2 linked regions of the Azospirillum brasilense genome follow. The protein of the gene in region 1 interacts with the protein of each later gene in a pairwise test. Links are inferred from orthologs where the notes say so. Each region holds a gene or a part of one and is shown in the gene's direction. Other genes may lie near its edges. The genes, in order: leuS and ligA.

Region 1 (3,420 bases):
GGCGTCATCCTGACCGACTGGTACACGCCGCCGGACGCCCCGAACGAGCGCTTCAAGGTCAACCTGTACATCATGGACCGCCAGCTCCGTGCCGACGGCGTGCGGGTGTCGGTCTTCAAGCAGCAGCGCGCCGGGTCGGACTGGCGCGACAGCGCGGTCGGGCCGGAGACGGCGACGACGCTGGAGGACGCGGTGCTGACCCGCGCCCGCCAGATCCGCGTCGCCCAGCAGGCCGCGGCACGCTGAACGGGGGCGCCGGGCGGGGTGGGGCGCGGGCATCGGTCCGCCGCCTGTTGCCCCGCCGTCGGCGCCTTATTTGTCTAGATCCACGAAACTCACGGAACGGCGTCTGCGGTCATGTCGCGTTACAATGTCAAGGAAACCGAAGCGAAGTGGCAGGGCGAGTGGGAGCGGCAGGGCTGCTTCACCGCGCGCGAGGACGCTTCCCGTGAGAAGTACTATGTGCTGGAGATGTTCCCCTACCCGTCGGGGCGCATCCACATGGGGCATGTGCGCAACTACACCATCGGCGACGTGATCGCGCGCTACAAGCGCGCCCGCGGCTTCAACGTGCTGCACCCGATGGGCTGGGACGCCTTCGGCCTGCCGGCGGAGAACGCCGCGCTGGAGAAGAAGACCCACCCGGCCAAATGGACGCGCGAGAACATCGCGGCCATGCGCGGCCAGCTGAAGACGATGGGCCTGTCCATCGACTGGGACCGCGAGATCGCCACCTGCGACGTGGAGTATTACCGCCACGAGCAGAAGATGTTCCTGGATTTCCTCAAGGAAGGCCTGGCCTACCGCAAGGAGTCCTGGGTCAACTGGGATCCGGTCGACAACACGGTCCTCGCCAACGAGCAGGTGATCGACGGCCGCGGCTGGCGCACCGGGGCGCTGGTCGAGAAGCGCAAGCTGTCGCAGTGGTTCCTCAAGATCACCGCCTACGCCGACGAGCTGCTGAAGGGGCTGGACACGCTGGACCGCTGGCCGGAGCGCGTGCGCCTGATGCAGGAGAACTGGATCGGCAAGTCCACCGGCGTGCGTTTCCGCTTCGACCTCGTCGGGCGGACGGACAAGCTGGAGGTCTTCACGACCCGGCCCGACACGCTGTTCGGCGCCTCCTTCGCGGCGATCTCCGCCAACCACCCGCTGGCCGCCGAGCTGGCCGCCGGCAACCCCGCGCTGGCCGAGTTCATCGCCGAGTGCAACCGCCTGGGCACCAGCGAGGAAGCGATCGAGACCGCCGAGAAGCGCGGCTTCGACACCGGGCTGCGGGTGGTGCATCCCTTCGACCCGTCCTGGGAACTGCCGGTCTACGTCGCCAACTTCGTGCTGATGGAATACGGCACGGGCGCCATCTTCGGCTGCCCGGCCCATGACCAGCGCGACCTGGATTTCGCCCGCAAGTACGGCCTGCCGGTCCAGCCGGTGGTCGTTCCGGCGGACGCCGATCCCGCGACCTTCGTGGTCGGCGACGAGGCCTACACCGGCCCCGGCCTGCTGCGCAACTCCCGCTTCCTCGATGGGATGGAGGTCGAGCCGGCCAAGCAGGAGGTCGGCAAGCGGCTGGAGGAGCAGGGGCAGGGCGAGCGCACCACCCAGTACCGCCTGCGCGACTGGGGCGTCTCCCGCCAGCGTTACTGGGGCTGCCCGATCCCGGTCATCCATTGCGAGAGCTGCGGCATCGTTCCCGTGCCGGAGCAGGATCTGCCGGTGGTCCTGCCGGAGGACGTGACCTTCGACAAGCCCGGCAACCCGCTGGACCACCACCCGACCTGGAAGCACACGAGCTGCCCGACCTGCGGCAAGCCGGCGGTGCGCGAGACGGACACCTTCGACACCTTCATCGAGTCGAGCTGGTATTTCGCCCGTTTCTGCTCGCCCAAGGCCGAGGACGTCGCCTTCACGCGTGAGGCGGTGGACTACTGGCTGTCCGTGGACCAGTACATCGGCGGCATCGAGCATGCCGTGCTGCATCTGCTCTACTCCCGCTTCTGGACGCGGGCGATGAAGCAGTGCGGCTACCTGAACGTGGAGGAGCCGTTCGCCGGCCTCTTCACCCAGGGCATGGTGAACCACGAGACCTACAAGGACGCCGGCACCGGCGCCTGGTTGGCCCCGACCGACATCCGCAAGAACGATCTCGGCGACTACATCCGCAACGACAACGACGGCCCGGTGACGGTCGGCCGTGTCGAGAAGATGTCGAAGTCAAAGAAGAACGTGGTGGACCCGGCGCACATCATCGGCACCTACGGCGCCGACGCCGCCCGCCTGTTCATGCTGTCCGACAGCCCGCCGGAACGCGACCTGGAATGGACCGAGGCCGGTATCGACGGCGCTTGGCGCTACATCAACCGCCTGTGGCGGATGGTGACGGAATCGCCGGTCGCTCTGCCGCCCGCCGGTGCGCCGAAGCCGGACGCCCTCGGCGCCAAGGCGGAGACAACCCGCCGTCAGGTCCACAAGGCCATCGCCGGCATCTCGGAAGACCTGGAGAAGTTCCGCTTCAACAAGGCGGTGGCCCGCGTGCGCGAGCTGTCCAACGCGCTCGCCGAGCTGGACGGCACGGGCGAGGGCGAGGCCTGGGTGCTCCGCGAGGGCTTCGAGGCCACCGTGCGCCTGATCGCCCCGATGATGCCCCATCTGGCCGAAGAGCTGTGGGCGCAGCTCGGCCACGCCACGCTGCTGGTCAACCAGCCCTGGCCGCAGGCCGACGCCGGCCTGGTGGTCGAGGACTCGGTCACCATGGCGGTGCAGGTCAACGGCAAGCTGCGCGCCACGCTGGAGCTGCCCCGCGACATGGCGAAGGACGCCGCGGAGCAGGCCGCCCTGGCCGATCCCAACGTCCATCGCGCCCTGGAGGGCAAGCCGGTGCGCAAGGTCATCGTCGTCCCGAACCGGGTGATCAATGTCGTCGTCTGACCTTCATACCGGCAGCAAAGCCGGCGTCCGGCGGCGGAGGCTTCTGGCCCTCGCCCTGGTCGCGCCGGCCGTGCTTGCCACGGCGGCCTGCGGTTTCCAGCCCATGTATGGAAACCTCGGGGCGAACAGCATCGGCAGCGCCGAGCTTCAGCAGGTCGAGATCAACGGCATCAAGGATCGTTACGGCCAAAAGCTGCGCAACCTGCTGATCGATCGTTTCTACGCCGACGGCCGCCCCGCCGCCCCGCGCTACCGGCTGGAGACCGCGCTGACCGCGTCGGAGCAGAAGCTGTCCCTTCAGAAGGACGCGACCGCCACCCGTGCCCAGCTCGTCGTGAACGCGCCCTACCAGCTCATCGACGCGGCGACGGGTGCGATCCTGTTCCAGGCCAACGCGCGCTCCTACATCAGCTACAACGTGCTGGAGCAGCAGTACGGCGCCCTGGCCACGGTCGAAAACGCCTACGACCGCGCGCTCCTGGAAATCTCCAA
Region 2 (3,329 bases), 790 kb from region 1 along the record:
GCGTCCTCCGTCGCGAAATGGTCGGGATCGTCATACAGGATGCGGTCAAGCGCCGCGGCGATGACGAATCGATCGTCGATGGTCAGGCTGCTGGGGGTCAGGTTGCCGGCGGTCGCACGGCTGGTCGGCTCGGTCATACAGCACATCCGTTCACGGGCGCCGGCTCATCATACACGCAACCCTCGCGCCCCCGCACTTTTCTAGGTCTGCTCCATGTCTGCGGTTTCAAGGTTGGTGCGGACGGGGCCGAATGCCAGACCGGCTCAAGGCCGGACTCCACGGCACGCCCCCGCGGCGCTATGCTGCGCCCCCGGCGGCGCCCGTCGATCCAGCGCCGTCCTCATGAGAAGGCACCGAAGAGACCCGCCATGAACGACCTGTTCGACACCCCCGCCGCGCTCCGCAGCATCCCCGTGGAGGAGCTGACGGTGGAGCAGGCGCAGGCGGAACTGGCCGCGCTGGCCCAGGAAATCGCCCACCACGACCGGCTCTACCACCAGCAGGACAAGCCGGAGATTTCCGACGCCGCCTACGACGCGCTGGTCCGCCGCAACAACGGGATCGAGGCGCGCTATCCGGAGCTGCGCCGGGCCAATTCGCCCTCGCTGCGCGTCGGCGCCGCCCCGGCGGCGGCCTTCCGCAAGGTGCGGCACGCGCTGCCCATGCTGTCGCTCGGCAACGCCTTCGAGCCGGAGGAGGCGCACGAGTTCGTCGCCCGCGTCCGCCGCTTCCTCGGCCTGTCCGACGACGCCCCGCTGGAGTTCGTGGCCGAACCGAAGATCGACGGGCTGTCCTGCTCGCTCCGCTACGAAAACGGCCGGCTGGTTCTGGCCGCCACCCGCGGCGACGGGACGGAGGGCGAGGACGTGACCGCCAACGTCCGCACCATCCGCGACGTGCCGCAGACACTGGAGGCGCCCTATCCCGCGGTGCTGGAGGTGCGCGGCGAGGTCTACATGAACCGCGACGACTTCCTGGCGATGAACCGCGCCTACGCGGAGCGGGGGGAGGACCTGTTCGCCAACCCGCGCAACGCCGCCGCCGGGTCGCTGCGCCAGAAGGATTCGACGGTTACCGCGTCGCGCCCGCTCTGCTTCTTCGGCTACGCGCTGGGCGAGCTGTCGGAGCCGATCGCCGACACCCAGTGGGGCATCCGCGAGCGGCTGCGCGGCTGGGGCTTCTCGCTGAACCGCCCGGCCAACCTGTGCGACGGCGCCGAGGCGCTGCTGACCCATTACCGGAAGATCGGCGAGGAGCGCTCGGCGCTGCCCTTCGACATCGACGGCGTGGTCTACAAGGTCAACAGCCTGGAGCTTCAGCAGCGGCTGGGCTTCGTCAGCCGGGCGCCGCGCTGGGCCATCGCCCACAAGTTCCCGGCGGAGCAGGCGCAGACCCGGCTGAAGGGCATCACCATCCAGGTCGGCCGCACCGGCGCCCTGACCCCGGTGGCCGAACTGGAGGACATCACCGTCGGCGGCGTGGTGGTCAGCCGCGCCACCCTGCACAACGAGGACGAGATCGCCCGCAAGGACGTCCGCATCGGCGATCTGGTGACGGTCCAGCGGGCCGGCGACGTGATCCCGCAGATCGTCGGGGTGGTGGAGGGGCAGCGCCCCGACGACGCCGTGCCCTACGTCTTTCCCGACCATTGTCCGGTCTGCGGCAGCCTCGCCGTGCGCGAACCGGACGAGGCGGTGCGCCGCTGCACCGGCGGGCTGATCTGCGCCGCCCAGGCCAAGGAACGGCTGCGCCATTTCGTGTCGCGCAACGCCTTCGACATCGAAGGTCTGGGGGAGAAGACCATCGAGGAGTTCTGGGAGGATGGGCTGATCCGCTCTCCCGTGGACATCTTTACGCTGGAGCGCCGGGTGGCGGCGGGGGAGATCGCCATCCTCGGCCGTCCGGGCTGGAAGGAGAAGTCGGTCGAGAACCTGTTCGCCGCCATCAACCAGCGGCGCGCGCGCATCGACCTGCACCGCTTCATCTTCGCGCTGGGCATCCGCCACATCGGCGAGGTGACCGCCAAGTCGCTGGCCCGCCACTACGGCTCGATCGACGGCTGGCTGGAGGGGATGGAGCGCGCCGTCGCCAACATGCCGGGCGACGCGTGGCGCGACCTGCACGCCCTCAACGGCCTCGGCCCGGTGAAGGCCGACGCTCTGCTCGCCTGGTTCGCCGATCCGGAGAACCTGCCGAAGCTGGACTTCTACGCCGGTCAGGAGGCGCTGCGGCTGGACAGCGTCATCAAGCTGCTTGGCATCAAGAAGGTGGACAGCCGGGCCGCCCAGGCGCTGGCCGAGCGCTACGGCGCCCTGGCGGACTGGAAGACGGCGATGCTCGCCGCCGTCGGCGCGCAGCCCGGTCCCGGCTGGGGTGAACTGGTCGCCATCCCCGACGTCGGCGAGGTCGCCGCGGAGGAACTGGCCGGCTTCTTCCTGGAAGAGCGCAACCGCGCCATCATCCACGACCTGCGCGCCGCCGGCGTGCGGGTGGCCGACGCCGAACGCCCGAAGGCGGCCAGCGGCTCGCCCGTCGCCGGCAAGACGGTGGTCTTCACCGGCACGCTGGAGACCATGACCCGCACCGAAGCCAAGACCCGTGCGGAGTCGCTGGGCGCCAAGGTCGCCGGCTCGGTCTCGGCCAAGACCGATTACGTCATCTGCGGGGCGGACGCGGGCAGCAAGGCCGCCAAGGCGCGCGACCTCGGCGTGACCATCCTCAGCGAGCAGGAGTGGGCGGAGCTGATCGCCGGCTGACCGGCGGTGGAGAGGGAGGGGCGGCGCGGCTGAGTGCCGCGTTGACGCCCCTCGCCGCCGGTTCCATAAAGGGTCGAAGCGCCATAAGAAGAACGAGACGGGGGATCGCCATGGACTCCATTCAATGGTCGCGCTGGATGAGCGTCGGCATCGAAGAACTCGATGAGGATCATCGCGTTCTCGTGGATATCGTCAACAAGCTGGGTGCGGACGAAAACCGCGCCTCTCCTGACGTCATAGAAGCGATCCTCGACGAACTGATCCACTACACCAAGGATCATTTCGCACGCGAAGAAGCACACATGGCCGAGGCCGGCTACCCGACCTTCGCCGCGCACAAGGCCCTGCACGACGCCCTGACGCGCAATGTCGAGTCCTACCGTGAACGCTTCCACGCCCAGCGTGAGACCATCACGGGGGACGAGGTGTTCGAGTTCTGCGCCGACTGGCTCGGCAAGCACATCCTGAAGGAAGACACCCGCTTCGGCGCCTACGCCGCGGATCGGTGAGTCCGCTGACGTGGCCCTTGCCTCTCTGATGAGAGGGAAGGGTGAGGGGGATGCGCGTGGCGCT

What was found.
Region 2: the proteins of leuS (region 1) and ligA interact in binary tests that used the Escherichia coli proteins (3 or more experiments, as listed by UniProt). The link is inferred for Azospirillum brasilense from one-to-one orthologs.

Annotation. Positions count from the first base shown.
Region 1 is NZ_CP012914.1:70,272-73,691, forward strand. What follows is about bases 36-3,142. They hold leuS (leucine--tRNA ligase), read left to right. Parts: upstream 36-357; coding sequence 358-2,928; downstream 2,929-3,142. Other genes in these bases: AMK58_RS00325 (DUF3576 domain-containing protein), read left to right, coding at 36-246; lptE (LPS assembly lipoprotein LptE), read left to right, coding at 2,915-3,142. Also shown: more of AMK58_RS00325, read left to right, coding at 1-35; more of lptE, read left to right, coding at 3,143-3,420.
Region 2 is NZ_CP012914.1:856,135-859,463, forward strand. Bases 47-3,062 are described here. They hold ligA (NAD-dependent DNA ligase LigA), read left to right. Parts: upstream 47-368; coding sequence 369-2,756; downstream 2,757-3,062. Other genes in these bases: AMK58_RS03870 (hypothetical protein), read right to left, coding at 47-137; AMK58_RS03880 (bacteriohemerythrin), read left to right, coding at 2,867-3,062. Also shown: more of AMK58_RS03870, read right to left, coding at 1-46; more of AMK58_RS03880, read left to right, coding at 3,063-3,265. UniProt on the Escherichia coli protein: DNA ligase that catalyzes the formation of phosphodiester linkages between 5'-phosphoryl and 3'-hydroxyl groups in double-stranded DNA using NAD as a coenzyme and as the energy source for the reaction.